DNA from 2 places in the Dictyobacter alpinus genome. Region 1 is predicted to be linked to the other one. Evidence: a T-box and tRNA genes for the amino acid it is inferred to sense, from the RefSeq annotation. Region 1 holds a T-box; the other holds one or more tRNA genes.
The links. A T-box is a leader RNA that pairs with one kind of tRNA and senses whether it is charged. The one in region 1 lies ahead of serS (serine--tRNA ligase), so its partner is inferred to be a tRNA-Ser.

Region 1 (16,023 bases):
CAGCCTGGATCCCGGTTAGCGCCTCATCGCCAGGAAGAGCAGATGACCCATGAAGGATAAGAAAGATACGAACAATAATACCAACTAACAGGCAGAGCCATAAAGGTGAGCGAAGTATTTTTTTCCATCGTGGTATTGCATGTTCCTGTACCTCCTCCTGGTGAGGAGGTATCGCTATAGAATGCATTAAATCACCCTTTCGTATAATGCAGCATTGATATGACCTTGATAACTATCTATATATGCTTAGCGCTGTACCAAAACAAAAATTCATTTCATGAAAAATGTACATAGAGGTGCAATAAATAATTAGAACAGCAGCTACTGCTAGATATTACGCAGTATAAAATTCCTTCGGTATTTATTATTGTAGATGTTATTTGCTATTGTAAAGCGTATAGGAAAAAAAGCTGAGGATATATTCGATCTTTATCGTGATCTGGTTTTGCTGGCGAGGATTTGTGAGGTTTGTGTGAAATACATCTCTTGACGAAATTGGGCACCTACCGTACACTTTCAGCATGCCAAACAAATAAGGGAGTGTACATGAATGCAAACATCAGGGATTGATTTGATACAACAGCAGGAAGCCACACAAACACACGAGTGTTTTCTTTGTACACTTGATCCCAAACCTCCCTGTCATACACCTCAGATCTCTGGCTATCTCGTAGGGGCACATGAACGTCAATATCAGGGTGAGCGCATCGCAATAGTAACATTGGACACAGGCACAGAACGCATCGAGGTCCAGTTAGAACATCACTATTACCGCAGTCTGATTAAAGAGTTAAAGCTACGCGCAGATGGTATTCCAGCTCATTCCCTAAAGATACGTATGTATCATCTTCCGACAGAGCCAGTGCAGATTGAATATAAGAATGGCAGTCGCTCACGCTATCAGGGTAACTCGTATACACTGGCAGTGTTGGAGCCGGATATATTACTCAACATCACTGATTTAAATCAGGCCGAGTATTGTTCACGTCAATATTTATTGAATCGCCTGATTCCCTCTACTGCCTCCGCTGCCACGATCCGTGGAAATATTGTGCACTATTGCTTTAAAGAACTACTTAAAGAACATGATCGTGGCACCTTTAGCAGATCGGCGACGTCTGAGTCCGAGGGTAGCAATGCTCCCGAGACGGCACTACAGGTGATGCAGCGCCATCTAAAGCAAGCTATGGAACTGAATACCATAGAGATCGCACTGGCTGATGTAGCGGTTGAAACGATGCAGGACGATGTGCTGCCGCATCTGGAGAGCCTGGCACACTGGTATGAAAGCGAGAGTAATACACTCTGGACATTGCCGGGTGTGGTTGCCGACGATCAGCCAGCGTCTGAGACGAATCAGGTGCGTGCTGAGACTTTTCTGCTGGCACCTGAAATTGGCTTACGCGGTCGCCTGGACCTTTTCTGGCAACAAACTGGACAACAAAGATTACTGGAATTGAAGACTGGTGGAGCCAGTGGCGAGCTACCCAAGAGGGATCATCGCTGGCAGGTGCTGGGTTATCATGCTTTACTGGCAGTACGCCGCCAATCCAAAATGAAGCGCGCATTTGCTACCTTGCTCTATAGTGGTACACCCGGCAAGGCACAAGCCTTCGGGATTCGAGCCACTATTCGTGAAATTCAACGCGTCAATGAGACACGCAATATTCTGATCCTTAATCGCGTCACTAACATCCCTTCGGCCCCGCCAGGACCTTCACGCTGTAGTAAATGTGCCATGTTGGAACATTGTCAGACGGTGTCAACCCTCTTACACTGGGAGCCACCAGCATTGCAAGAGCAAGCCGCTGCGGATCCCACGGATACTGCCAACGTGTTAGAAGAGATGATAGAGCCAGTACTGCCTGTAACCACGCAGTCTCCAATCGTGCAAACAGATCGTGAGTTTTTCGAAAAATATTATCGTCTGCTACAGATCGAAGGACGTGCCGGTGAGCAGCAACAGGCACAGTTGTGGCTACAGCCAGTACAGCAACGCCTGGAACGCGGAAGCGCTATTCGGGGACTACAACTGCTTGGCTCACCATCCATTCAGAGTGATGGTTGGTCGCTCACCTTTAGCTGCAACAATACGTCAGAACTGCGCGAAGGTGACGAGATCCTGTTAAGTGATGGCGATCCGATTACAGGTGAAGTTGTCAGTGGCACCATTACAGGCATCAGTGCCGAGCTACTCACAGTCTGGACCCGCGAATTAATCGGGCAGCCTCAACTCATCGACCGCTATGACAACGACCTTGTCCATGTACGCACCCTGCAAAATCTGATCCGCTGGCATCATGTACCATCCCACTTGCAGGACCTGGTAGCAGGTAAGATCCGACCTCGCTTTATTGGCGAGGAAATCCTTGGGCGCAGTGACTTTAATCGTGAGCAGAATCTAGCCGTCGCACGTGCGTTGCAAATGAAAGATTATCTACTCATCCATGGTCCTCCGGGCACCGGCAAAACCAGTGTGATCGCTGAGATCGTCAAACGCCTGATAGGACAGGGGCAACGTGTTTTACTGGCAGCCTTTACCAATCAGGCCGTGGATAATATGTTGAAACGCCTGCAGAAAGATGGCTTTTCGCAATTCCTGCGCCTGGGCAGTGAGCGTAGCGTCCATGAAGCAATCAAACCCTGGCTGCTTAAAGAGTTGCTCACCACGCTCGAACAAACAGGGGCAAGTCATGTACAGCTAAAGGAAGATCCATACCATCCAGATAAATCATATCAGGACTATGTCTTTGATCTGCTCTACACTACACCAGTCGTTGCCTCTACCACGGCCACCTGGTCTTCAGATAAATATAGTCCGCATACAGCTAAAAATGGTGAGTCCGATCTGGATAATGCTGGCTTTATCTTTGATGTGGCCATTATCGACGAAGCAGGACAGTTGACTATTCCTGCTATCCTGGGCGCGCTACGCTTTGCCAAACGTTTTATACTGGTTGGCGATGAAAAGCAGTTACCTCCACTGGTACTCAGCCAGGAAGCATCTTTGGAAGGATTGGGAGACTCGCTATTTAGCTTTTTAAAGCAACGTGACGAAGAATATATGCAACGCCATCCCCTGGATGTCAGTGCCTGCGTACCACTCACAACCCAGTACCGTATGAATAAATGGATCTCCCATTTTTCGTCCACCGTCTTCTACGACCAGAAGCTACTCGCCCATGCCTCGATCGCTAATCGACGCCTGATTTATCCGCATAAACCGAATAGCGCGGCCAACCCTCCTGTGGAGTCTGAAGGCATCCAGAAAGCGTTGGATCCACGCTTTCCGTTATTGTTTTTAGACATACAGGATGAGCAGGCAGCGCCAGATGCCAAGCAGAGCAATGCAGAGGCTCGCGCGGTCCGCGAACTGGTAGCAGGCTTACTGGCCCGTGGCATTCAACCACAGGACATTGGGATTATCGCCCCTTATCGGGCACAGGTCGCCAATATCCGCCGCCATTTATTCTCTCCAGATCCCATGACCAACTGGCAGGCTCTACCATCCAATACCCTGTTAAATGTCGATACGGTAGACCGCTTCCAGGGTGGCGAACGCCTGGTGATCATTATGTCGTTCGCCACCAGTCAGGAACCGGCACTAGAGAGCCAGCGGCGCGACTTCCTGATCAATGCACAACGCTTGAATGTCGCCCTGACACGTGCGCAACGCAAGCTTATCCTGGTCGGCAATGTTTCCGCACTGGAAAATCTGCCAACATTTTCTCGCCTGATCACCTATTGCCGTAGTATGCACACGTTACTGCGAGAGGCTGAATATAGTAAGGTGCGCTCATAGCTCGCCAGCCCACGGACATTAGAGAGATTGTAGATTAACCAGACCTTTTTTCATGGCATAAATGACCAATTGAGAGCGATCATAAATAGATAATTTATGATACACGTTGCTAATGTGATTACGTACCGTCTTCTCGCTCACCTTGAGCAGACGTGCGATCTCCTTCACAACAAAACCCCGGGCTATCAAAATCACTAATTCACGCTCACGAGGAGTTAAACCATCATCTTGTGGTGGCACTGGTTCAGTTGCCTGTAGATCGGAGACTGGATATGTCAGTAGCGCTGAGATGCGTACAGGAACTGGCATGTCCACATGTAGATGGGTTCCCTGAGCCGAAATACGCGCGATTGAGACCTGTCCCCCAAGCAGCGCGACACGCTCACGCAGGCCATTCAAACTCTGATGCCATCCCTGGGCCAGGCCAACACTCGCAAAAACAGTAGACATGCCATCATCACTGACACGCATATGCAGGCATTCCTCTCCTCGGGATAGCGACACGACAATAGATGCCGCGGCCGCATGCTGACAGATATTCAGAATGGCCTCGCGCAACACATCGTAGAGATTGGTGGCATATGCGCCTGACAGGGGAGAAGGCCAATCATGACACTCGAAGGTTACTGTATAGCCAGCATCTTGCATGCTCTTGAGGAGCGTCAGGACGGCCGCCATAAAGTCGAAATCATGCGTAGTCGTCTTAGTCTTACACAATCCACCAGAGGTCTGACGTAACGTTAACAGACTGGTAAGGGCCAGGGTATGCCAGTTAGCCACATTTCCATCCAAATCCTGCTCGATGGATTGGCAGGAACGAAAATGCTCAAGATCGGTCACCAGGACGGTCAGGGATTGTATTACGTTATCGTGCAATTCACGCGCCAGGCGGCGCTGATCTTCCTGTATTATCTGCATGTCAGGTACGTCGATACCAGGTAGCATCTTTTTTTCTTCCTCCGCTTACCACATTACTCATCACGGTCGGCTTTGCTATACATATAGATATAGCAACCTCTATATATATTATAGTATTTTGATAGCCTAAAAGCGGCATAATTACTATTTTCTATGACGTATTACTCAGATATCGCCATGTGCAGGTCCTTTTCCGACACATCGCGCCCGCGCAAACAACAGGTTGCAACGGTGAATGGCATTATCGTATGCTGCTGGCATGTGTCAGCAGGTTCAGGTTATTTTATGTATTTGTGGAGGATATTTATGAGCAGGCAAACTATTCTTGTGGTTGGAAGTATTAATATGGATCAGGTGGTGGATGTACCTCATTTACCAGTCATGGGTGAGACGTTGTTGGGAGCGAGCGCGCTCAAGCTTATTCCAGGTGGGAAAGGAGCTAATCAGGCGGTGGCGATGGCACGGCTAGGAGGTCAGGTGGCGATGGCCGGGCGCGTCGGCTCAGATCCGTTTGGGACTCAATCGCTACAGGCTTTACGCAATGACGGCGTTGCGACTGACCTTGTAGCGATAGATCCTGCTGTGGCTAGCGGTGTGGCCTTTATTTTTCTGGCTTCAGGTGATAATGCCATTGTGGTGGCGTCTGGGGCCAATGCCCATGTTGGTAAGGAGTCCGAACAATATGCCCGGATCCAGCAATCTTTGCGACAAGCCAGCGCCTTGGTACTACAATTAGAGATACCCCTCGAAACTGTCAGCAAATTGATCACGGTCGCCCATCAAGCAGGAGTGATGACGGTGTTGAATCTGGCGCCCGCACATAAATTGCCAGAAGATATTTTACGCCAGGTTTCGGTGCTGGTAGTCAATGAGAGTGAGGCCAGCTTGCTCAGTGGGCAACCGGTCGAGAGCCTGGATGAGGCACGTAGCGTAGCACGACAGCTACATACAGCGGGAATTCCATTGGTCGTGATTACCCTCGGTTCCCGTGGAGCGGTCCTGGTTACCACCGATCAACAGGGCAATGTCCAGACCATCTATCAAACAGCGCCAGATGTAAAGGTGGTTGATACCACTGCAGCCGGCGACTGTTTTGTAGGCGCTCTCACCGTCGCACTAACGGAGGAACAATCTCCAGAGGCAGCCTTGCACTTCGCTATTATGGCCAGCGCCCTGAAAGTCACACGCTTCGGGGCTCAATCAGGTTTGCCAACCCGACCTGAAGTCCTGGCATTTGAGGGCACGCAGCCATAAAGCCATCCAGCCATAAAATGTGCTCATCCAACTTTGACAACTTTTTCGGTTGGGTGTATATTACTGGCAGGAATATAATCCTACTAATTTACTCGGATTAATGGGGGCACAAAGGAGCTGTAAATAGATGGCAGAAATTAATGAAGCAGAACTCATGGACGCACTTCATGAGTGTTATGATCCGGAAATACCAGTAAACATCGTTGACCTTGGCCTGGTCTATAATCTGGATATTAACAATGAGAGTGGCCATGTCGATGTCAAAATGACCCTGACAGCAATGGGATGCCCCATGGCCGGCGAAGTTATGTCAGAGGTTGAGATGAGAGTTGGGCAGGTCGAGAATGTCAAAAGTTGTAAAGTTGATCTGACTTTTGATCCTCCCTGGTCACCAGACCGTATGACTGAAGATGCTAAATGGGAACTTGGTATGATGTAATCGCAGCATCTTTGCGATAAAAGACCCATGGGCGTTATGACTAGCATAACACCCATGGGTCTTTTTGCTGTGCTTAAGAGGACTCATGCCAGCTTTGCTCTCGTAAGCTCAAAATGCTCAATAACGCCATGCGCAAATTTCCACATCTCCATACCCACTCTTTTCAAATTTTCTACATCTCCATAAAACCCACCCTTGTTTTTGAGGAGGAGAATGGCACGGCGGTCGTGACCGCCGTGCCATTCTCCTCCTCAAAAACAAGCGAGCGCCGTAGGCGCGAGGTGTGAGGGATAAAACTTGCACATGACGTTAAATAATTATGGAGCAATCTGTACAATATCGGTAGGAGGATGATGATGGAATTTGAGGAAGCACCCGAGACAAAGAAACAGATAGCAACTTCCAACAAAGTTATCAGGAAGAAGCGCATTGCCATGGCGGCGGCGCTGCTTTTATTTGCGCTCAGCAGTAGCATTGTCGGTTATTCAGCCCTTTATCGACCATTGATACAACAGCAGCGGATTACAGCAACCGCACGGGCAAGAATTGTACAAACAGTTCAGGCACGAGCTACACACGCGGCACAATTATCAGCTACGGTAACGGCCCAGAACGAAGCAAAAGCAACTGCGGTCGCCTATCATCAGAAAAACTATGCTGAGATGACCAGTTTGTCGCCAATCATTAATGATGACCTGCGTAATCCAGACACCTATGACTGGGAGACCGGCTCTGGTTGCTCCTTCAAGGACTCCTCTTACAATACCTCAGTCAGTCAGAAAGGCTTTTTCTTGCCGTGTATCGCGCAGAACATTCAGCTCAAAAACTTTGTGTATCAGGTGGACATGAACATCACTAAAGGTGATGCTGGTGGCCTGATTGTACGTGCCCATAGCGATACTTCCCGCTCCTATATTTTTGTGGTTGGACAGGATGGTAGCTACAGCATTTATTACTATGAGGGTAATCATAAAAAGGCCGCGCTAGCACTGGCCGAAGGATATAGTGAGCATATTAATACGGGCTATCATAAAGAGAACACGCTAGGCGTTCTGGCCAGTGGTACCTCACTTGATTTCTACATCAATAAAAAATATACGACCAGCGTCATTGATACAACTCTGGGCAGTGGACAGATTGGTGTACTGGCTAATAACTACAAACATAGTACAGAAGTTATCTACTCACATGCCCGCGTCTGGAAATTCTAGCACGCACCAAGCACAGATAAACTGGCATACTCATGCATTTGCAATAAACATCAATTTTGCCTTACCAGGATGATAGCTTTTAAATGCACAAAAAGCTGAGAGATATTTTGTGCCCTTAAGAGAGGGGATAGAAGAGGTTTATGGAAAGATGCACGAATTGTGAACGTTTACTGTCACCAGGGATGATGCGCTGCCCCGCTTGTGGGCAAATGGTTTCAACAACCTCTGGCAAAATAGGATATTCTTCTTACGCCTCTGGTCCATTCCAACAGTTGGAATATCGTCACGGCACACCTAAAAATATCAACGTGGCCAGTACGGTTACCTCACGTTCTCTACAATCAGCTCAAAAACTCTCAACACTTCTGATCAGCGCCATTGTCATAGTCACGCTGCTACTACTGGCTAGTGGTGTTAGCTTAATGTATTATGCTGGTATTATTCATCCAACACAACTTCATAACCAGGCAACCGCCACGGCACAGGTACTTCAAAACGCCAGCAGGCATACTACGGCTACCGCGCACGCCCATGCCACAGCTACCGTACGCGCGGATAAAGCGGATAAAAAGGCGGCCGCCATAGTAGCAGCCCAGGCTACAGCACAAGTAAAAGCAGCTATAGCCATGCAACAAAACATGTATGCCCGGAGTACGAGCGGCAAACCTGCATTTAGTAGCCCTCTCTTCTTTGAAAGTGGAACCGACAAGGAAGGCGAAGCAGACTGGGATATCTATCCCACTAAAGATGGTGGGGGCTGTGCCTTCACAGGGAATGCCCTGCATAGTAGTGTTTTTCAAGCTAATTACTATGCGCCTTGTATCGCCCATGGCCTGCGTATCCACAACTTTGCCTTAGAGATTCAGATGGCGATCCTCAAGGGCGAGGAGGGCGGTGTTATCTTCCGCTCCAATGCTCACGACAAAAACTTTTATAGCCTACGCCTGAAAACTGATGGCATCTACGCCCTTATTCTGACTAGAGACGATGGTCATACCACTCCCCTGATCTACGAAAAAAGTCCGTTTATTAAAAAAGGAAATGGACAAGCCAATATAGTCACAGTTATTGCCCGCGCAAGCACTATCTATCTGTATATTAATAAACACTATATGGGTAGTGCCAGTGATCATACTTACAGCGCAGGAGCAATTGGAGTTCTGGCCATTGATCGTCAGGATGGTACCGATGTGGCTTTTAATAATCTACGTCTCTGGAAATTATAGCGCTACACAGATACAAAAAAGGCACGCATACCTGACCATCAATAAAAAGTAGTACTACAAACAAAGAGATGATTTGACAGAATATCTATAGCAACAAATAATAGACTAATAAGAATAGATCTATCGGTATTTGTTAGCACATAATAGAGAGAAGTGTATGAACTGCCAGGCCTGCGGATTATTTATTGCTTATAAAGTCTATCAATGTCCTCGTTGTGGACATATACTTATGGATTCACCACAGGAGTTCTCCCAATTAGAAGGAGCAGCCCTAACGCCTTCCAATCCATCACGCAACTTGTCATCAGATAACCAGCCAACACGAACACGTAGCGGCGCCTTGCGTCCTCCGGCCAAAGTGCTTTTTCGCCGTCCTGGCATGCAGGCGCATCCAGAGGGAGCAAATCCTCAATCAGGGCCCTTGACACCAAACACGTCACCACTACAACCAGAGCAGGATGTAGCGGCGCCACAGTCTGCCCCATTGCCCAATCCAGTTGCCTCTTTTCCACCAATGATTGAACGGCGCCCAATGAGGCTCCCCTCACAACCAGTAAGTCCAAAGAGTTATCAACAGTATGATACCCCGCCAGTGTCACAACCAGCCCCACATAATCCAATCTATATGGCCGCGCCTCAACCAGCAGCCAACCCCCCATTACAACCAGTACAGACAGTCCAACTCTCTCCAGCGGGAGGAAGCGGCCGACGAGCACAATTCGTCGAACAGCGTAATCACAAGAACAAGAAACTTGCCAGGACCATTATTTTTACAACTCTCACAATCTGCATTCTGCTAGCACTCAGCCTCGGGGGTTATTTGCTTTTACAAAATCCAGGCCAGACCGACAATCAATCTACACAGGCCAATCCTACAGCAGTACCAACCTTGCCAGCGCTCACCGCTACGGATCCACAAACTCTCTACCAACAAGCGACGAAACGTAAAATGTTATTGGAAGACACGCTTACAACTCAAAGTCCCTATAATTGGCAAGCAATAAACACAGATGGGGAATGCTCGTTTAAAGATCAACAACTCCATCTCTCTAGTATTCAAGGAGATAAAGCGATAATCTGCCTGGAACAGGGTTTAACATTTGATAATATCGCCTTTCAGGCGCAAATGACGCTTAATCAAGGAGACACCGGTGGCCTGCTTATTCGCGCCAATCCAGATGGAAATACGCTCTACATGTTTGGTCTCACCAACGTTGGACGTTTTCTACTGGCCAGTGCACAGGCAAAGACAGGTGCACAGACGCATATCATTACGGGAGGACTCAGTTCAGCCATCCAGCAGAAAACCAATCAATTAACCATCATTGCTCGCCAGCATACGTTCTATCTCTATGTGAATGGACAATTTCTGACCAAAGCTGATGATACTACTACCAAATCGGGGCAGATCGGCTTCTTCGCTGGCGACTCAGAACAAAATATACCGGATGCTACTTTTAGCAATGCCAGAGTATGGGGTGTTTAAAGCAACTACGCTTCTATATCCACAAAATCCAGAGATAATCGCTCACTTCCGAAGTAAACCATACGTCCGTTTTCGTTTCAAAAAAGCACATTTATGGTATCCTATAAAGAGCTGAACATGCCCATAGAAGTTATGGAGAGATGATGTCCGATATAGATTTGCAAAACAGGCCAATGGATACACCAGCACTTGCCAAACAAACCGGAGGCGACAAGACAACAACAGTCAGACCTAGCTGGCCTCCACCACCTCGTCCCCGTAAGAAACGCTCAAAACTAAAACTGGCAAGCTCGATCCTGGTAATTATTATTTCTTCTCTATTACTGATTAGCAGTCTTGCGCTGATACTCTTCAAAACATCAACCGGCTATCAAGCTTCCTTACGCCATGCAGCGACTGTTGAGGTACAGCAAACACGCAGCGTGCAAAATACCGCACAAGCACAGGCGCAAGGCACTGCTAACTATTTTCAAACGGCTCAGGCACAGATTGAAGCCAGTGCAACCGCTGAAGGCAATCAAGCAGCCATCGCTACCCAGACCGTTAATGATGCCACAGCCACAGCTACGGCTGGCGAGAAACTTTATCAGCTCTGGACGGCTAGCAAGACACTCATTGATGATCCTATGCAGGATAACAGTGGTAGCAGTAAATGGGATAGGGGTGGACCAGCAGCGAATACTGGCTGCAGTTTTACCGATAATACCTACCACGCCAAAGAAGCTCAGATAGGATATCTCCAACCATGTATCGCGCAAGGCACGAATGAGACCGATATCGCCTATCAAGCCAGTGTAAGCATCCTCCAGGGCAATCCTGGTGAGGCAGGACTCCTCCTGCGAGCCAATAGTGAAGGTAGCTCTTATTATTTTTTCCATGTGGGCAGCAATGGCTCATATGCACTTGATCTCTACCAGAGCGACAATCAGGGAAAAATATTATTGCAAGGGCTCAGTGACGCCATCACGCCAGGCCTACAACAAACGAATCAATTGATGATCCTGGCCCATCAAGATAGTCTTACAATCCTTGCCAACGGACACTATTTAGGCGCAATCTCAGATGATACGCTGACAAGCGGAAAAATCGGGGTGGCGGTAATTAACAATGGCACGCCCATTGATGCCACGTTCAGCGACGTCAAGGTCTGGAAAAACGAAATCAAATCCTAAACCGCTTTGCTGCTACGGAAAATTTTAGTAGTGACGGGAGCGCCGCGACAGCCAGCAGGATCAATAAAGGTTCAATTGGCGCTCTAAAGCGGGGAATACCATAGAATGCTATATTTTGCGCAATAGTCACTAGCAGTACCCCATAGACAAACAATAAATCACGCCAGCGCCGGCGCGTAAACCAGAGTCCTGCTATAAATAAGAGATAGATAGGCCACGGGGTAATCCTCATCAGCACCAGAACCACGCGCGTAGAGATTTGATTCGTGAAACGATCAGTAGGCAGATCAGCTTCATGCGCATCAGGAACCCACATATTGGCCAGATGAGCCGTAAGTAACGACGGCATCTTATCCAGATGCGTTTGCATCCACAGTAAAGCATAATCTTTATACAACTCTTCACGCCCTATCTCGCACCTGGCATCACATGTATACAACGGAAAGTGTCTGGAAATCCCGGGCACGGACGTCAAAGGGTTCAGCCAGGTCATCTGGTCCCAGGAGCGCTGGGAGATCAGATCATTGTAGGATCCTAGCAGGACGGTGCCATCGCCCGTGGCAATCGGCAATACACGCTGGGTGACCAGATAATTACGCCACGTCCATGGCACAATCAAAAGCAAAGCCAGTGCTGGCACTAATACCAGCATACGCCCCACATAACGCCAGGCAAACAGCCGTTGCCATCCCATGACAAGTAGCCAAACCAAAAATAGTACCAGCAACACCAATCCATTCGGTCTGGTCAAGGCCAGCAAGCCAGGCAAGAGACCACTGGCAACTGCCAGTAGCAACGTGCGCTCACGCTGGAAGCGATAAAGTAGATAACAAAAAGCCGTTAACAGAAAGGTATAGAGCGTCTCCGAATAGAGCCAGCCAGTATAGATAAAAAGATTGGGATAGAAAGCGGCGCTCATGCCGGCGACTAACGCCAGGCGCTCAGTCAATAAACGTCGCGCAAAGAGATAGATTAATAAACATGTCGCGGCATCTAAGACACAGAGAAATAAGCGTACAAACAGATCATTTGGACCAAATAGCAACGATAACAGACCAATGAGTAGTGGCCAGAGTGGTGCACGCCCAACAGTAGGGATGTTGCCATGCAAACAGAAACAGTGTGTTTGTACTATATGCAGGCCAATATCTCGATATTGCGCAGAATCATGCAGCGGCTGATAATGGGCCGCTACAGTCAAATTATAGCTAACGCGCACCAGCAAGGCCAGTACAAAAATAGCCAGGGCTATCTTATTACTTCGCCAACGCATATCTATCATAGTATCCATCACTAACTTATAACGTTTCCAAAAAAACCTTCAAGCAGAAAAAAGGTATCAATAGTGTAACATTTTTTGCTCTGATTGACTGTTGACAAATAATAAAGCTACTGCTATCCTGAAATGGAAGAAATAAGACAGGCAATGAATGGGACCAGTACCTCTTGTCATAGCAAAACAGAGACCTGCGGGACGGTGCGACGCAGGATAGGCAGGAGAGAAATCCACCCTGGAGCCTACGCGCTAAGCGTCAACGGTTGCCCCCGTTATCAGGTTGTAATGAGTTTCACTACACGCTCATCAGGGCTGTTGTATTGAAAGAAGCAAGGTGGTACCACGATTTCGCGCACGTAGCGTCGTCGTCCTTTAAGGAAGGACACGGCGTTTTTTTATTGCCCATAAATAGCGTGGTCCGCATTCTTTAGTGGAGGCACGCACACAAAATAATCAAAGGAGAAGAGCATGCTTGACCTGGCATTTATTCGTAGCAATCCAGATGTGGTAAAAGAAGCGGCACGTCTGAAAAACAACTCGATCGATATTGATGCCCTGTTGGCCCTGGATCAACAGGTGGTGGCCTTGCAACATACAGTAGAGGATACACGCGCTAAACAAAATCAGCTTTCAAAAGGTATTCAACAGGCGGCCAAGGAAAAGAATACCGAGCTACGCAACAATCTGATCGCAGAAGGCAAAAAGCTGGCTGAGTTCATCAAGGCCAAAGAACCAGAGCTGACCCAACTCGTGGAAGAGCGCTATAACCAACTGTTACTGGTACCCAATATTCCTGATCCCAGTGCCCCCGTTGGAAAAGATGAGAATGATAACGTTCCCATCAAGTATTGGGGAGAAGCACCAAATTTTGAGTTTAAGGCACTGGATCACTATGATCTGATGCTCAAACACGATCTGGTTGATATCGAGCGCGCAGTCAAGGTAGCTGGCTCACGCAGTTATGCCTTACGCAATGATGCAGCCCGACTAGAACTTGCCTTGATCAATTTCGCCATGGATAAAATGGCGCGCAAAGGCTTCACTCCTTTGATTGTACCGGCAATGGCCCGTGACTTCGCATTTGTCGGCAATGGGCAATTTCCTAAAGGCCGAGATCAGGTTTATGAGATCAAAGATCAAGACCTTTTTCTGGTTGGTACGGCTGAAGTCTCGATCACAGGCATGTATAAAGACGAGATCATCAAGGGAGAAGAACTACCACTCAAGTTCGTTGGCTATAGCCCTGCTTTCCGTCAGGAGGCCGGTACATATGGAAAAGATACCCGTGGCGTCTTCCGCATTCACCAGTTTAATAAAGTTGAGCAGTATATTATCTGTAAAGCTGACCATGAAGAGTCAGTTTTCTGGTTTGAACAACTACTGCAGAATGCTGAGGAGCTAATCCAGGCTCTTGAGCTTCCTTACCGTGTCGTCAACGTCTGTACTGGCGATATGGGTGACGGCAAAGTTGGCATGTATGATATCGAGTGCTGGGTTCCAAGTGAGGGGCGCTATCGCGAGACCCATTCATGTTCGTACCTGCATGATTGGCAGGCGCGCCGTGGGAATATACGCTATCGTGATGAAGAGGGAAAAGTTAAATTTGCCCATACCCTCAACAATACAGCGATTGCCTCGCCACGTATCTTAATTCCGCTGCTGGAAACCCACCAGCAGGCCGATGGGAGCATTCGCATTCCTGAAGCGCTGCGTCCATTCATGGGCGGACAGGAATATATTGGCCGCTAGTTCAAGGGTTCTTTTATTGTGGTCAGCAGATCTGGTCGATGCCTGTCGTCATCGATCAGATTTTTTGAGACGTGGCAGAAAATTGTCAGCGGTACCGCTGACAATTTTCTGCCACGTCTCAAAAAAATCTGGCTCTGCTTCGCAGAGCCAGAGCGTTTGGGCACGGCAAATTATTTTTTGGCAGGCAGAGGAATTATTTCAGCTACAGCCGTTTGCAATTCATCATCAATGGTCAGTAGTCCAATACTACAGGTAGGTTGGCGACGTCGATCGGTGGCACTACCAGGATTCAAGAGTAATTGTCCATCATGCTCTTGATTATAAGGATTGTGGCTATGACCAAAGATCACCACGCGTGCATCAGGAAATTCCCGTCGCGCAGTACGCGCATAGTTACGTGCCTCCCCCAGAATATGTACAATACCAATCCTGCAATGACCAACCTTTACCTCTTTCTTGATTGGCAACTTCATGACTACTTCCTCATGCTCAACATTTCCCTGTACCGCCACCACCGGAGCAAGCGTCTCCAACTCAGAGATCACAGACAGTACAGAGAGATCACCCGCATGAATGATTAGTTCAACATCAGCAAAATATTCCCATATCTCATCCGGTAGAGCCGAAAATCTGGGCAAATGCGTATCAGAAATAACACCTATGCGATGATTCATCTTTGTATCCTCTCATATTTTGAGATATAGTAGTTATGATCCTTTAAAGGATCATAGTAATAGTGCGAAACGTAGGAACATACTACCAAGCTAGAGAGTAGGGACACTGTACCGAGTGTCTTCAATCAGGATATCATAATGCGTATTGCGATTATATCTGATATACATGGAAACATTGTAGCTTTAAATGCTGTGCTTGAGGACCTGAGCAAGCAGGATAACATCGATCAACTGGTTATTGCCGGCGATCTCTGCCTGAATGGTCCTTATCCAAAAGAGGTTCTTGCTACCCTGCAAAACCTACACTGTCCTGTCATTCAGGGCAATGTAGATACAGATGTTGTGATCCAGAGCTCAAAAAAAGGGCCAAAAAAACAGAGTGTGATTGCCTGGACACGCGAACAGATTGGTCCTGCCGGTATCGATTATCTGGCGGCACTCCCTTTTAGCCATCTCGTCTCCAATCCCAATGGCACCGATCTGCTAGTCGTCCATGCTAATCCACTTAATCAAGAGGAAGCTATCTTCCCAACCACACCTGATAGCAAAATTGAGCATCTCTGCAGAAAGCTTCCACCTACTATTGGCGCTCTGGCTTTTGGGCATTATCATGTGGCCTATAAGCGCCGCTGGCAGCACCTGTTGCTGGTTGACGCTGGTAGTTGTGGATTACCACGTGATGAAGATCCAAGGGCCTCTTACGCCATTGTGAACTGGCAAGATAACATCTGGCAGGCTGAACACCGGCGCGTCAAATATGATGTTAAAGCGGTTGTCAAGCAGCTTAAACAGAGTGGTATTCCAAATGTGGATAAG
Region 2 (16,023 bases), 1.9 Mb from region 1:
TGGAAGAAGAGACGATCCAGTGGGCCCAGGAGATTCTGGAGAAGAGCCCTGTTGCGCTACGCTTCCTGAAATCAGCCTTCAATGCTGATACAGACGGCCTGGCCGGTATCCAGGAACTGGCTGGTAACGCCACCATGCTCTACTACATGACCGAAGAGGGCCGTGAAGGCAAGAATGCTTTCCTTGAGAAACGCAAACCTGACTTCTCAAAATTCCCTCGCCTGCCATAGGCATTCATTAGCATATCCCTTAAAAGGCTCCGGCGACTTAGCGTGCGCGGGAGCCTTTCTCCTTTTCTCAAGATATGTACGTGTCTGAATACAAAAGCAGATCTGTTTGAAAAGTCTGGAGCATGAACGTTGAGTACTAATCGCCAGGATTCAATAGAGAGATCACCTATCCCGCTTGTGCGCGATCTGGACTGGCATCCTTATCGGATTCCTTTGCCTGCCAGCTTTACCAGTGCCCATGAAGAACTGGCTACACGTCAGGGTTTTATCCTTACACTACAGACCAGCACCGGCATTATCGGCTTCGGGGAGTGTGCGCCCCTGCCAAAGTTTAGTGGTGGCACCATCGAAGATGCCCAGACAAGTTTTCCGCTGATCACTCCACTCATCCAGGGACGCTCTCTCGCCTCGGCTCTTGAGCTGATCTACCAGCATGGCGCAACTCTGCCTACAAGCGTTATCTGCGCCCTGGAGACCGCGCTCCTGGATGCCCTGGGACAACACTATCAATGCTCACTGGCAACCTTGCTGGCACTGCCATCTCTAACGGAAGCTCCCACGCCTGCCCTCTTGCAATCTGCTCAGGCCCGTCTACGCGAGCGGGTAGCGACAAATACGGTGGTCGGATCACAGAGCATCGCATCCACGGTAACGCTGGCCCTGCAAGCTATTACCAATGGTTACAGCTGCATCAAGCTAAAGGTAGGACAGGACATTGAGCAGGCGCAAGCACTGGTGATGGCGGTCCGTTGCACGCTTGGTCCAGAGCCGCATCTACGCCTGGATGCGAACGAGGCCTGGGATTTCGAGCAGGCCAGAACGATGTTGACAGCCTGTGAGCCATACGCTATCCAATATGTTGAACAGCCATTGCACCGTACCGATCTGGCAGGCATGGCCGCGCTGCGACACGTTACCAGCATTCCCATCGCGGCCGATGAAGTACTTTCCGATCTGACCAGTGCCCGGCGGGTTCTGGAGGCGCAGGCGGCGGATATCTTGGTAATCAAGCCACAGCTCGCTGGTGGCTTATGCAGTAGCCGTGAGATCATCCGGGCCGCGACAGCCGCAGGCCTCCAGTGTGTGATTACCAGCACCATCGAAAGCGGCATCGGCCTTGCCAGCTCACTGCACCTGGCCGCAGCCTCACCCGAAATCCAACTGGAATGTGGTCTCGCCACCCTACCCATGCTAGCCGATGACCTGATCCAGGAAACCCTACCCATCCAACAAGGCTTCCTGACAGTCCCAACCGCACCTGGCCTCGGCGTCCATCTCGATAGGGTAGCCCAGTAGCGGCAGGGCTTGTCCCTGCGCCAGTTCACGTATGAGCAGGCACACGCCCGAGGTTGACATGTTTGGCCATGTTCGCCTCACGACGACCACGTGTCTCAGGGACGTGTCGTACGTGAACTGGCGCAGGGACAAGCCCTGCCGCTACTCTGGGAGAGATACCCAATTATTATCATATGATGACATTATCACTCATTATTGGAGACAATTTATGAATATACCAGGATCTCAGCTACCAAATTGGTTACAGCGTAGTGCTGAAAATACTCCACAAAAGATCGCGGTAAGTACACCGGAGATCGAGTGGTCTTTTGCTGAACTGAATCAGCAGGCGATCCAACTGGCCCGCCAATTAGCGGCGTTAGGAGTCAGGCAGAATAGCCGGGTGGCTCTGCTGGCCAGTAATGGCCTGCCCTTTGTTGTCTGTGTACACGCACTGATGCGCCTGGGGGCGATCCTGGTTCCTTTGAATGTGCGCCTGACGCTTGAGGAGCAGGTCTGGCTGTTGCGCGATGTGGATGCTCTGGCTCTCGTCAGTGATCAGCAGTATCATACACGGGCCAGCGAACTCAAGCAGGCCTTCCCAGCTCTACTTGAGGCTAGACTGCTACTCGATCTCGCTGATCGTCAGGTCACATTACAAAATATTGCACCAGATCTGCACACACCACTCTTAGATGAAATCGATCTAGAGGCGATCCAGGCGATTATGTATACATCTGGCACCACAGGAACTCCAAAGGGCGTGCTTATCACCTATAAGATGCAGTGGTGGAATGCGCTGGGATCTTCTTTAAATCTGGGACATCATCCCGAGAGCGATTGCTGGCTGCTCTGTATGCCATTGTTCCATATTGGGGGCCTCTCGATTCTGCTCAAGAATGTGATCTATGGGATCCGCATTATAGTGTATGAGAAGTTTGATGCCCGTAGCATAAATCAAGCCATTCAAGCTCAAGGCGTCTCGATTATCTCAGTAGTAGCTGTGATGCTTCAACGTATGCTGGCAGACCTGGATGACCGGCAGCAACACTATCCAACCACGTTACGCTGTGTCCTGCTCGGTGGAGGTCCCGCGCCACGGCCGCTCCTTGAAGAGTGCGCGCGCCGCCATGTGCCTGTCGTGCAAACCTATGGCCTGACCGAATCTTGCTCGCAAGCGGTAACCCTGGCTCCAGGTGATGCCTTACGTAAGCTGGGCTCGGCCGGTCGCCCCTTGCTCCCCGTACAGCTACACATCATGGACGAAGAGAAGGTCGCCCAACCCCATCAGCCCGGCATCATCTGCCTCAAGGGTCCAAGCATTACCACAGGCTATGATCATCGGCCAGAGGCTACGGCCGCGACCATCACCGATGGCTGGCTGGCGACCGGAGACATCGGCTATGTGGATGAAGAGGGCTATCTCTATGTCCTCGACCGGCGCAACGACCTGATCATCTCAGGCGGTGAAAATGTCTATCCAGCGGAGATTGAAGCCATCCTGCTGGCACATCCAGAGGTTGAAGAGGCGGGAGTCTGTGGGCAAGCCGATCCTCAATGGGGACAGGTGCCGATCGCCTTTGTCCATCTCAAAGCTGGCAGTTCACTCTCTTCCGACATGTTACTAGCTTATGCTACCCCAAAACTTGCACGCTACAAACTACCACGAGCTATACATATAGTTGACCAGCTTCCACGCAATTCAGCGGGGAAATTACTCAGACGCGAACTCCCAAACTATCTCATTGCTAAGATGCCGAAAAAACACTGAAAAAAGTGTTGACAGGATAGATGTGGTATGTTATTATCATTCTGCAAGCGACGGTTTCATGAGTTATCAGCCAGCGTTGAAAACAATGGATCCGTTTCGAGAACGCACTAAGGAGAGGTCGCATAGTGGCCTAGTGCGGCGGTTTGCTAAACCGCTGAAGGGGTAACCCTTCCGAGAGTTCGAATCTCTCCCTCTCCGCCCGGTTCTAGGGGAGTAGCTCAATGGTAGAGTCCACGTCTCCAAAACGTGTTGTTGCAGGTTCGAGTCCTGTCTCCCCTGTCATAAAAGTCTCTGAGTAATATCAGAGGCTTTTTTTCGTTCCTTTCATCTCACAGAACCTTTTTAAATAGCGTGTGTCATACAAATTTTTGCAACGACATCCATACCATCGTGGACATGATCATGATCGGGAACGTTCACGTGGAGCGAAGGGACGGCCCACGTGAACGTCCCTGTTTACGATCATAATCACTGTCTCCTCGCCCCACGTGAACTTCCCTCATCATGATCATGTTAAAGATGACCTATCGTGATGGGAGATGTATGAGGGGATGGGTCCATGGTTGCTCTTGCAAAAAAGTGAATGACCCACCTTTAACTATGCCAGCGATCCTGCCCCGACGCATAGAACTATGCTCCGGGACAGGATCGCTCTTGTTAATACTACTGCTAATTCGTGTTGTCCGCATAATAAACCTATTGCGCGGGCGGCACGGTAAAATTAAAAGTGATGGGCTCGGGACTGCTACTACCAAGGTCGCTGGCGGCAATCTGTAATGTCCATGTTCCCTGCCGATCAAAGAGCGGATTGGTATAATTGCTGACCCAGCCGATCGGCGTACCATATTTATCTCCGGTTGGGGTCCATGTCCCTCCACCTCCCAAAGAGGCCAGATCTTTTGAATTTTCGCCATCTACAGATAAACGCATATCTTCAGGTTGAGCGAGACCATTACGGGCAATTATCGTACTCTTAATATAAACCCTGGTAAGACTCGGTGTCACAATGACATGATCAAGTGTGACAGGTGTTCCACCGACATTTATAGTCTGATTGAGTGTCGCTACACGCTTCTCAGGATGAAATGGCAGTGTCAACTGCACCGTTCCTGCATCTTCCCTCACTACAGGTGGTTTTACTGCAGTTTTGCTAAGGTGAGCTGTTATCTGTAGCTCCTTAGTACCTGCAGGTATCTTGCTGGCGTCGAAAGAACCTAAACCATACCATTGATTTGTTCTAAGATCAGGGCCGCCCCCGGTTCCTCCAAATAGAACTATTCCCCCCTGGATAGTCAGGCGATCAATCCCTATTATCATATTTTCTTTGTCATTAATAGTAGATACAGTTGTCAGCAGCACACGCTGTGAGTCTGCATAGCCTCTTTGTATGGTAAAGCGGGTTTTGCCCACCATGGTCGAGATATTAAGCTGCTTTTCCTGACCTGCCGAGCACAGATATTGCTCGCCTGGATCAGCTGAAGAAGAACATGCGGCCTCATCAATGGCAGCGGTCGGCGTAGGACTCGGCTTTGTGTCTGGCCTGACTGTCGCGGTTGGCGTCATAGTTCCTGCGGTTGGAATACCGACAACCAGGTGACTTCTAGTATTGAATAATAATGCGGCGCTACTGATTACCGCAATAACGACCAGGGTTGCCACAAGGATACTTAAGGTGCGTACCAGGCGGCTCCGTCCTCTTTGCACTGGCTTTTCATCCATGCTATTTTCCTTCTGACGTTGTTGATAAAACTTCTCGAAAGAGTGAATATTTGTCTGGTCTGGCGCTTGCCGTAAACGCGCCTCCAGGCGTCCCTGGACACGTGATAGCGATGCTTGGTTCTCTTGTCTATATGAGCGATAGCCATGCTGTATGTCTTCGCGTAATCTGGCATCAACGGCCTCAAAGGAGTCAGTAGAGCTGTCCGGTTGTTGATTTGTCATGTCCGAGAAAGTATTATTTTCGTTGTCAGCCATTACTTGCTCCTCCCTGTTGGCTTGCCACTATAGGCGCCGCGTAATATATTTAAAGCTCGATGCGCAATCATGCGTACTGCGTTCTCGCTTTTAGAGACTATTTGAGCGATCTCACCATAGCTGAGTTCATGGCCATAGCGCAGCTGCACAACTTCGCGCTGCGTCTCTGGTAACTCGTTGATCAGCTTGTGAAGCTGAGCATATTCCTCACGGCGCAAGGCCACCTGCTCTGGCTCACGGTCATCTCGCTCATAGATCATTTCCTCGACATCCACCAATGGAATACTCGCTCTACGGCTGTAGCGACGATAGTGGTCAGCGACCTTATTACGCGTCACCGACCAGATAAAAGCGCGTACAAGCTGCTCATCTTGATGGAGCGCGGCGCCTTTCTCCACCACCGCCAGAAATATCTCTAGCAGCAGATCCTCTGCATCCTCCCGCAAGCTAACCTGACGCAACAGATAGGCCAGCACGGCAGGCGCATAGCGCTCATATAAATCCATCGGCTCTGGTACCCGGGCTGATGATTGGTGATACATTCATTAACTCCACAGTTTGAGATCTCACCAATATATTCGCACCCACCCACGCTTTGTAACAGCATTTCACCACCACCCACAAAAGTCACACCATGTACATTAGTAGCGGCAGGGCTTGTCCCTGCTCCAGTTCACGTAAGAAAGGTACCTTAGACACGTGATCGTGTTGAGGCGAGCATGGCCAGACACGTCTAGCCTCGGTTTTGTGCCTGGTCGTACGTGCAACAGGAGTAGGGACAAACCCTGCCGCTACTAATGTACATGGCATGAATACAAGGAGAAATGATAGGGGAGGAGAGAAAGAGGACCAGGGCAGCCTGGGAAATATCGGCCATCTCAAACCGTTGGGGCCAGGCCACCTGTTATCAGTATAACATGGGTTGTACATCTTTTCTCGCCTTTTTAGCACTTCGCAATCAAGACCTTTTACTCCCACGTACCAAATTTCTGGTACCTCAAATAATCTTTATAGAATCTTAATAGCCATTTTCACCACAAATTTCTCATTCATACACCGTAAATGTCGGCTCCAAATGCCTGTGGATGCGCTCCTGATGCGGCCCTACTCTATGGCCGTCAACTTTGTCCTATGGCGTAGTACTTTTTTGGTAGGGGTTGAGGGCAATAATGATGATTTACGAAAAATCTTATACCTTAGATCTTGTTGATGATATTGTTCCGGTATAAGACAAACACGAGCGAAGCGCTCGACAGGTAGAAGAAATGCGTATAAATGTCTTCTACCGAAAAAATTAGTCTATGCTCCTACAGGATCGTCAACATCGGAACGGTAGATAGGAAGATTGGACAAGCACACATTCCGACTACCTGCCCGATTCACAAGCGCGGTGGGATGGGATCCACCCTGACATTGACCCAGCCTTTGGTCGAGCGCGCCTTCTAGAGGTTAGAGCATATGCCACTTGTGACAACTCTATTACTGTAGTTCAACATTTATAAGTTCTAAAAAATGTAGTAAGCCCCAGACATGCAGGCATGACGGTAAAGAGCGACCGTACAGAAGCGGCCCTGCACTCCCGGGCACAGGAAAGGGATCATCATGCGTAAACAATATCTTCGTTGGATCTTACCTATTCTCGCACTTCTCATTATGGCTACCGTCCTCGTACTAGGACCTGCCATCTTCAGCCACGCAGCTGGCGTGAAAACAGTATCACCAACCACGACTCCGATCACAACACCAACAACCACACCATCAAAAAAGGTTTCCCCAAACTACTTCTGGTTCGATTAAAACACAAAAATGGCACGAAGAATTAAATTCTTCGTGCCATTTTTGTGTTTTAACCACCTATTGTTTTTAACCATTTTCTTACTTCATTAGCATTGTTATCGCCCATAACTTCCAACATGGCCAGACTTTCCTTACCAAGTATAATAGCCCGATCTACATCTTTATTAAGTGCCGCCACTTGAGCCAAACCATAATTAGCCATGGCTATTAAATCCTGGCTTGCTTTGGGAGCATTATTAAGCACCTCGCGAAAATCTTTTTCAGCTGACTCTATCTCTAATTGTTGCAAATGCAGCTTTCCATATTCATTCATTGTTCTAGCAATAATCAAAGGTCGCCCAAGTTGTCTTGCTAATATCAGCGTTTCTTCCAGATATTTTTCTGCCAGTATATGATCTTTTTCAATAATAGCAATTTCTGCTAAATTAAGCAGTGACATGCTTGTTCCTTCTGGATAATCCATCTGCCGACTGATCCGCAAAGCTTCTTCAAAAGAAGCTTTAGCTTGCTGATAATCTTTTCTACCAGCATATACTGCTCCTAAATTTAGTAGTAATATACAATTTTGCGCCCTATGTCCAATTTGTTGAGCTATCGTTAACCCTTCTTGTAAGTAAAGCTCTGACTGTATATATTCACCCATCATACCCGATAGTACTCCTAGATTACTAAGAATAATACAGGCTTGTTCTGGACTATCAATCTGTCTAGCTAAAGTTAAGCCTTCTTTCAAATAATCAATAGCTTTTTGGTAATTACCTTGACCAGTGACTACTGGACCCCAACTTTTTAACAAATTGCTCATTCTCTCAATGTCGCCAATTTGTTGCGCCAAAGTTAACCCTTCGGTTAGATACTCCTCAGCCTGTTCAAAATCTCCTTTCTTACGTCTTATATCTCCTAAATTACTTAGAAAAGCGCATATCTGCTCGTCATCCTTGATATCGCGCGCTATCTCCAAACCTTTCACAAGATATGTCTCTGCTTTTTGCGATTCGCCTCTTTTTTGAGCTGTCTCTCCAAGGTAAAGTAAAGCCTGGGCTTGACGGCTCTGGTCATTTTGCTCAACGGCGGCTTCATAGGCTTGTTCGAGATAGTGTTCAGCCTGCCGATAGAGGCCTCTCAGAAGTAGGAAGGGGGCGAACGCACAGACGCTTCTGACGAATTCGGGACCTTTGCCTATTTCGTTGGCGATTTCAAGGGCGGCTTCGATGGTGTCGCTTTCCTCTTCTAGCTGGTCGTAGTCTTTTTTGTGCTCTTCGATATAGTCGGCGATATAGTCAACCAGGCGTTCCTGGATGGCGCTGAGCTGGTCTTCTGGGATCTGGAGCAGGGCGTAGTCGGAGATGACCTGGTGGAGCTGGTAGCGTTCACCGTTGCTTTCAAGCATGCCGGCGTCGGAGAGGGCGTCGAGTTCGTCGGTGCTACAGGCGACGACGGCCATGGCGGCCTCTTCTGAGAAGGTGTTGGGCTTGGGCGGGAAGACGCAGAGCGCGTAGAAGGTGCGCCGGGTCTCTTCGTCGAGGAGCTGGTCGGTGACGGCGATGATGGATTGCATGGATAGCGCCTGCGCGTCGGGCAGGCTGGGATGGCTCTCAGCTGGAATGTGCGGCTCTTTGAGTTTGAGCCGGTTCTCGGCTTTGCTGAGTCGATCCAGCGCGGATGTGATGCGGCGCGCTGGACCGCTATAGGCCTGTTTGCGTAGATAGCTGCCAATCAGGGTGAGGGCCAGTGGCAGCCCTCCTACGGCGTGAACGAGGTCATGAACCTTTTGTTGTTCACGGTAGATGACTTGCGGGGCCAGCTGGTTGAGCAGGCGAATACTCTCGCTCTCCCCTAGCTCTTTGATCATGATGGCACTGTCCTGCGCCATATGCGCGGCGATATGGGGAAAGCGCGTGGTAAACAGGTGGGCGCAATGTACGCCGCCAACGCGAAAGGCCAGGGCCTCCTCTAGCTTCCAGGCATCATCAATCACGATCAACATGGTCCGCTCACCGATGGCGTTACGGATGGCTTTGGCGCGGTCCTCGTCGCTACTCATCCTGGTCATTTCAGCGAATGAGATGCCCAGCAGATTACCCCAACGACTAAAAATACCTGGCAGGTTTGGCTGCGGTCCCAGGCCGGCCCAGAGGATGCCATCTTTGAAGAATTCTCGCACCTCACTATCATGGGCCAGGGCCACCGAGAGCGCGGTCTTCCCTACACCCGGCAGGCCGTTCAGGGCCGTCAGGGAGCTATTCCCACTACCTTGTAGCCGCTGCTTGATCAAAACCATATCTTTTTCACGGCCAACCAGTTGGACGGCTGGTAGTAAGGGAATTGCAGGATCATAAATCGTCTGTGGCACCACTGGAACAGGGACGATGGGCACCGCTGCGGCCGCCTCAGTCGTCCGGCTGGCACGCTCGGATTTGGCTGGTAGCAGGTCCAGTTCGGCTTCGGTTTTATTGAAGAGCGCGCTGAGTTTACGCCGAAAATAAGGATTCGGTCTGGTAATCCCTCGTTCCCAGCGACTGACGTTGACATAGGTTGTGCCTATATCGTCTGCAACCTCCTGCTGTGAGAGGTTATAGCTGATGCGCGCTTCAGTTAAGCGTATACGCGGCTGATGGGGCGTCTCTAAAGCTGGCATCTGTTCACCATTCTTCCTAATCACGTAAAAATGATAAATATGATAAATGGTTTTGATAAATCTGTCATTAAAAGTATACCTCATTTTGCTGCATAATTAGCATAGAAAAAGTTTGTAGTGAGTAAATGCAAGCAAAGATACGGACGGGACATGAGACACGAGAAGATAAACGACATCATCACCCTGGTGATCGAATCGACCGACGAGCGTACTTCTGTGATGAACTGGCTCTATTACCATCTGGGCCAGCGCTATCAACAGCCGGTCGTCGTTGTGTTGCCGCCAGATGCCGTTTTTCGGCGTCCGGGAGATTTGCGTGAGTTACAACAGGCTACCGCCCAGCACAATGCACGCCTGGTTCTGGTCATAGAGGGCAATGAACGACTACGCTTATGGGCACGCCGACATGGCTTTACCGTCTACTCGATGGTTGAGACCTGTCATAAGGCGTTACACCAGCAGGGAAATCCGCCGTCCTGGCCGTCTTTCTCTGATGGACCTCAGCCTCAGTCTGATTTGCGTACGGTGATTGAGCAATCACCTGTCACCAGTTTTACTGGTCCCTGGAACAGCTATGAGCAGACTGACGATGGTACGAAGGGGGAAACGTATCATAGCGCCATGGCTGAAGTGGCCGTTGCTAACTTACGCAGGCCTTCCGGTCAATTCTCACCAGTTGGGAGACCTGAATACAGGTCCAGCCAGACAATGCTGGCTGAACGTCCTTTCACTCCTCGTGTCACAGAACCGTTAGACCGGCTTCCCGCCTATGGTTCCATCAGAGGCGGGCAGAGAATCCGTGAAGTGCGCGCACGAACGACCGTGGCGCTGGTCGAAAAAGAGCATGAGGCACCATTTTTGCCAGTTGCCGAGTTCTCTTTACATATACCAGTGCCCGCAGAAGAGACGGGAAAAGTGGCCGCGATCAGTACACCTGGCGCGCCGTCTCCGCTCCGCACGCACTTCCAGCAATTGCAACAGGATAAGCTCTTACTCTTTCTAGTGGCGCTGGTCATCCTGGGTATTCTCGGTGGCGTCGGCTTCAGTTATCTCCTGCAAGTCGTACATTCCACCCAGAGTCATCAAGTGCCAGTCTCACTCTTGCAAACAGTCTGGGGGATATAGACAGCGTTATGGCAACTTATGTACATCGTATTCATCTAAATCGTCCCATTAACACCCGGTTAATCATCGCTGTGCGCTTTGTCGTCACGGCTGCGAACTCTGGCATCTCATCTGAAACGCATACTATGCAGTATACTCAAGAGAGTAGAACACGTAGTAACACGTTTGCGCGCATCGCAGCGCAAGGAGAGCAGAGTTATCGCTCCACTAGCCGAGAGGCGCCCACGGTTGGTGCACGCGGGACAGTGGCGATGCGGTTGAGAGTGGCGGGCCTTACTGAAAGACCTGCTATGAAGGAGTATCACCATGCAGAAAGTCTACCTGCGTAAACCCAAAGCAACAGCAGACTATACGAGCCAGCAGCAAAACAAAATATTACATTTCTCGTTACAGGATTCATTGCCCGCCGGCCATATCATGGTCCTGAATACGCACTTTGGGACCCTGTCCTATCTGGCCTGCGATGAAATGAACATCCCGCGCCTCTTAAAACAGGAACAATTTACGAATACAGAGTTGAGCGTCTTGATGCCGCTCCTCGAACTGTTCCCTTATTATTGTCCCTACGAGGTCCTGTACGCCCATTTTTATGCTGGCGGCAAAGCCAATGAAGAGGATATAGTGAAGGCCCGTGAACACCTGGAAGAAGCGATGGCTGAAGGTAACTGGGATCAAGAGATGCGACCGGTGCGCTGCGCCCTCTCGCGTACTCGCCTCAAGATACGTTCATTCAACGTGGACATCTCGTCTATCCTGGCCACTGGCTATATCTTGCTCGTGACCGGCGAACCGGAAGAAGAAGAAGAATACGAGGAATCACGCAAAGTTGTTGCCGGAAGGCGCTAACTCATACACCTCCCTATGTCCTCCCTGTGCTTTCTGGTTGTAACGACAGGACCGAGCCATATCCCACTATGGCCCGGTCCTGTCCCTATTACTTACCTACCTCTCGTAAGCGTTCAAGGGCTGTACGCTGATACTTTCACAGTCCAGTCGACCTTCCTGGCTGATCAAGGCAATTGCACCCGTCAGCAGCGGCTTTACAGCATCTTCAACACTGAAAAGTACCTTCCCATCAATCCTGGCCTGGAGCATATTAGCGTGCACATGCAGCTCCAATGTATATTGGCGATCCAGTTCCCAGCTATATGCGGCATCGGCCAGCACGATCTCTCCATCCAAAAGCTTGACCAATCGAACTCGACCATCCTTGCTCAATAAGAGTCCATAATAGCGCTGCAAGCCCTGCACACATGCACCGATCCCGACCGCCTCGGCCATATGCGGCGTGATCCTGGCACTGACCGCATAATCGCGCCATTCACGTGTGCCCTGGATCAATAGACCACGACCATGATTCTGGATGACCCGATAGGGATTGCCCCCACCAAAATCTACCTGATCGGCAGCATTGACCCAGGCACGCTGCCAGGCCTTCCCAGCCGTCGCAGGCCTGACCAATTGGAGCGTGGGTGTCCCATCCCAGGTTAAATAATCCAGATACAGCTTGCCCGCCTGCTGATCACCCAGTTCAAGACCAACCGCCGCCACTGGCTGTCCAGCCGTATCCGGCACGGTCCATGCCAGGACCTTCTCTTCACCTGGAGCCAGTTCTACCGTCGGTCCGTCTACCACACGCAACTGGTCATGCTCGTGATAAACCTGGAGCGCCAGTCGCACCTGCATGGGATACTCATTCTCCGGTCCGGCCATTACAGCGGCACGTACCTTCTGTCCAGGATAGAGAGTGGGAGATGCCAGCAGATCATAGCCCGCCATCTCAAGAGCGACCTGCGGTACAAACGTTGGGGTCAACACACGAACCGGCTGTGCTGCGCTGCTAATATCAAGCTCCAGCCAACGCTCGGACAGCCTGTGAGGATGGCTGACATTGCGTAGCACAGCTCCAGCATCCTGCTTATCCAACTGGAAACCCTGGACCGAGCCCGGCAAGGAGAAATGGAAGCGAGCGCCATCCTTAGGGGCCATATACTCATGACCAGCCAGAAGCGAGCCAGCTTTAACGATATAATCAGTCTCGGTCAGCGCATCCGATATGGCCCGTCCACCATCGGCGGTCGGTAGATAGAGACGATCCGCAACCGGTCCGCGCCAGTCAGGACCGGCATCGAGACCCGGCAAGCCATTTTTGATACCCAGTATGCAGCCAACATTGGCCGAGTTACAGTCAGTGTCCCAGCCCGCTGTATTCACTATCATCAGTGAACGCTGGAAATCATCTTCCCCATAGAGAAGAGCCATAATGATCAATGCATGATTCGGGATCACATGGCAGCCCCCGCCATAAAGATGATAGCCATATTTCTCAGCGATCTTCTCTCGCGTCCGGCGCCAATCCGACTCCTCACGATGCCAGCCACGCACATCCTGGATCACCTGATGGATAAGCGCATCCTCAGGGATATACGCAAGGGCAGTATCCAATAGGTGCTGGATATCATGTTCAACAAAGGCCTGAGCCTCAATGGCCGCAATCACCTGGGCCGCATAGACCGCCTCGCCATCGTGACTGACGCGACCGGCTTCTCCGGCCAGCCTGACCGCCTGCTTAGGATTACCAGGCGAGATCATAGCCCAGCCATCAATAAAGATCTGCGCCCCGATCTGCTCGGCCACCACCTTCCCATTCAGCTCAATCGACCCACTACGCGGAGCAGGAATACCCGCCTTCAAGCGCAGATAGGCCGTATGCTCGGTAGAATGACCCAGGCCACCCCACCACAAAATGGTTCGCTGCTCAATAATATAATTCAACCATGTCTGCCCGATCTGGGCCGCCGCTAGCTCTGGTGTATACTCATAGTCGGCCAGCGCCCGCAGAAAGGTAAAGGTGCCGGAGATATCATCATCCGTCACGATCAGCGGCATGCCTAAGCGCTCATGCACATAATACTGGATCTCGCCCAGTTCCCGCATAATTCGTTCATACGTCCAGCCCTCAAATGGCCGCCCCAGATAAACACCGATGATCTTTCCCAGTACACCAGCATAGACGCGCTCCGCATAATCAAGCGGCAATGTCGTAGGTAGCATAAAAAATAGCCCTCGTAGCTTTCATTATCAAACAGTACGCTGGGTAGCGTTTATCCTATTATACTTCCTGATGCCGGATCCATAAGGGCTGGATGCTTTCTACAGGTGGATCATCATCAAAGAGGCTGGGTTGCTGTTCGGTACGGAAAAGCTGCTCGAAGGCTTCTTTACTGAAGGCCTTGCTGAGCCGGGCCGCGTAGGAGGTGCGTAGAACCTGGACGTAGTGCTCGACATCATAGTCGCGTCGCTCGGCGATATCATGATGGGTGATGACAATATTCTTTTTCTGGACGGCAGGCTGGCTATCGGTCTGCTCACGCCAGTTGGCGACGACCGTAGCTTCATCGTTCTCCTCTGGCAGCCAGACATAGCCGCGTTTCGTACGATAGAAGCGCACGCGCTCTCCAACGTGCCAGTTTGTACGGCCAGCTTTGAGCAGAGCCTCATAAGCTGGCTCCTGATGTCCATTACGGGCGGCCTGATACGTTTCGGGAGATTTAGAGAGCTTGACCCGCGTAGCCAGATCAGAGGCCGGCAGGCGCCGATTACGCAGGTCCGAGACGGTCTCCAGATACAGCTTGCGCACCCTGATAATATCGCCGACCATCGCGCATGGCAGGGCCTGCCGTAAAAAGCGCTCCCCATAGGGTTCGGCCCGACTGGAGCGCAGGGCCACACCATGGACCAGCAGGCGATTATCATAGGTGAGCAAGGCATAGTTTTTTACTTCATGGCTGAGCATGGCTCGATAACGCCCTTCATACTCCAGGTGGATTCCATGGGGGAGCGTGGAGGCGATCTCATTGACCAGCGCCAGTTCTTGCGCTTCGCTCCAACCTTTAGGCACCGCAAAGTAGACGCCATCGGTATCGGCTTCGATCAGCGCCATCCCTCGCTGCCGCAGGGCCTCCAGGATAGTACCAAGGATGGCTCGGCCGCGACTGGTGACTTCGCCCGCCGCCTTACCATCCGCGAAAAGGGCCATCGTGCCTGCCCCCATGTAGCCATAGGCGGCATTAATCAATATTTTCATGGCTGCCTGGGTCGCGCCATGATGATTGGACTCCACCGAGCCTCGACGCGAGCGGCGCGCCTGCTCCTTATGTTCCAGCCGTAGATCGGTCAGGCGACTCAGAATATTCAGGAAGATTCCCAGTCGATCACAGGAGGGTCCGATCTGGAAGGTACGCATGATCGAAGGATACAGCGAGGCCACGTCAGCTTTGACGACCTGCTCGGCAATACCGGCGGCGAAGAGGTGGACAGCCCCGCCTTCATGCAGGCCATCCTCGGCACTCTGCCGGGCCGCCCGATAGGGTAGGGCCGCCCCACGTTTCAGATAGCTTCGTACCAGGATCGGCTCTAGAATACCCATAGCGGGACCCGCCGAGGCGAGCCGCTCATAGCGCCTGGGGGCCATGCCAGCCAGCGCGAAGGGCGCACCCAGCAGCCGCTGTGAGAGGCCATCGACCTCAATCACATCATCCATAGCATAGCGCCGCACACGCTCAGGATTGGTCTGGTACGTTTCAAAGATCTCAGCACCCTCGATATAGACGCGTTTAGGCGAGGCCAGCCCAAAATATTTGGCGACCTCCTTCAAACCATAGCTGGGGATATCACGCACCACAAAATCGTGGCGCCGCACCGCATCCAGCGTATCGATCAGTTCGCGGCCCGCCACACTATAACGATTACGCTTACGTGCCTCAGGACCAACCGCCAGCGTCTCCTGATAACTATCCAAGATCATTGATCCGCCCTCACGCCCAATCTCCAACGGAACGCGGTTCACGACCGCCCGATGCTCCAGAAAGGGTAGATCAAAGCCGAATAGATTATGATTCTCAATAATATCAGGATCCCGCTCGCGAATGAGCGCGCACAACTCATAGATCAGATGCGCCTCTTCCTCAGGCGTAGCAGCCTCCAGGATACGTTCAAAGCCGCGATTATCATGGATCGAAACCAGAAAGATGCGACCGCGATGTGGATCAAGCGCGGTCGTCTCCAGGTCAAATTGCAGGCGGTGCAGATCATTATAGACCATGCCCCGGAAATACACCTTGCCGCTACTCATCAAATATTGCTCGACCGGCCCCACACGATAATAGGCATCGCCCAATTCACCAATCGTATTGTAGGGACGCCGCAAACGA

Region 2: it encodes a tRNA-Ser, which carries the amino acid that the T-box ahead of serS (serine--tRNA ligase) is inferred to sense. The anticodon was not compared.

Annotation. Positions count from the first base shown of each region.
Region 1 is NZ_BIFT01000001.1:3,222,739-3,238,761, reverse strand. Features, by position in the region: gene EL633_RS12935 (glycosyltransferase family protein) at 1-187, opposite strand, end outside; gene EL633_RS12930 (AAA domain-containing protein) at 551-3,802, shown strand; gene EL633_RS12925 (helix-turn-helix transcriptional regulator) at 3,821-4,747, opposite strand; gene rbsK (ribokinase) at 5,027-5,974, shown strand; gene EL633_RS12915 (iron-sulfur cluster assembly protein) at 6,102-6,413, shown strand; gene EL633_RS12910 (hypothetical protein) at 6,764-7,624, shown strand; gene EL633_RS12905 (hypothetical protein) at 7,765-8,850, shown strand; gene EL633_RS12900 (hypothetical protein) at 9,080-10,336, shown strand; gene EL633_RS12895 (hypothetical protein) at 10,477-11,508, shown strand; gene EL633_RS12890 (ArnT family glycosyltransferase) at 11,498-12,781, opposite strand; T-box leader at 12,926-13,160, shown strand; gene serS (serine--tRNA ligase) at 13,253-14,533, shown strand; gene EL633_RS12880 (metallophosphoesterase family protein) at 14,704-15,207, opposite strand; gene EL633_RS12875 (metallophosphoesterase family protein) at 15,346-16,023, shown strand, end outside.
Region 2 is NZ_BIFT01000001.1:1,277,409-1,293,431, forward strand. Features, by position in the region: gene menB (1,4-dihydroxy-2-naphthoyl-CoA synthase) at 1-230, shown strand, start outside; gene menC (o-succinylbenzoate synthase) at 360-1,526, shown strand; gene EL633_RS05065 (o-succinylbenzoate--CoA ligase) at 1,735-3,276, shown strand; tRNA gene EL633_RS05070 (tRNA-Ser) at 3,388-3,474, shown strand; tRNA gene EL633_RS05075 (tRNA-Trp) at 3,484-3,555, shown strand; gene EL633_RS05080 (hypothetical protein) at 3,973-5,250, opposite strand; gene EL633_RS05085 (RNA polymerase sigma factor) at 5,250-5,792, opposite strand; gene EL633_RS05090 (hypothetical protein) at 6,853-7,047, shown strand; gene EL633_RS05095 (tetratricopeptide repeat protein) at 7,097-9,685, opposite strand; gene EL633_RS05100 (hypothetical protein) at 9,836-10,810, shown strand; gene EL633_RS05105 (hypothetical protein) at 10,819-11,139, shown strand; gene EL633_RS05110 (hypothetical protein) at 11,117-11,656, shown strand; gene EL633_RS05115 (ADP-ribosylglycohydrolase family protein) at 11,753-13,864, opposite strand; gene EL633_RS05120 (DNA polymerase domain-containing protein) at 13,923-16,023, opposite strand, start outside.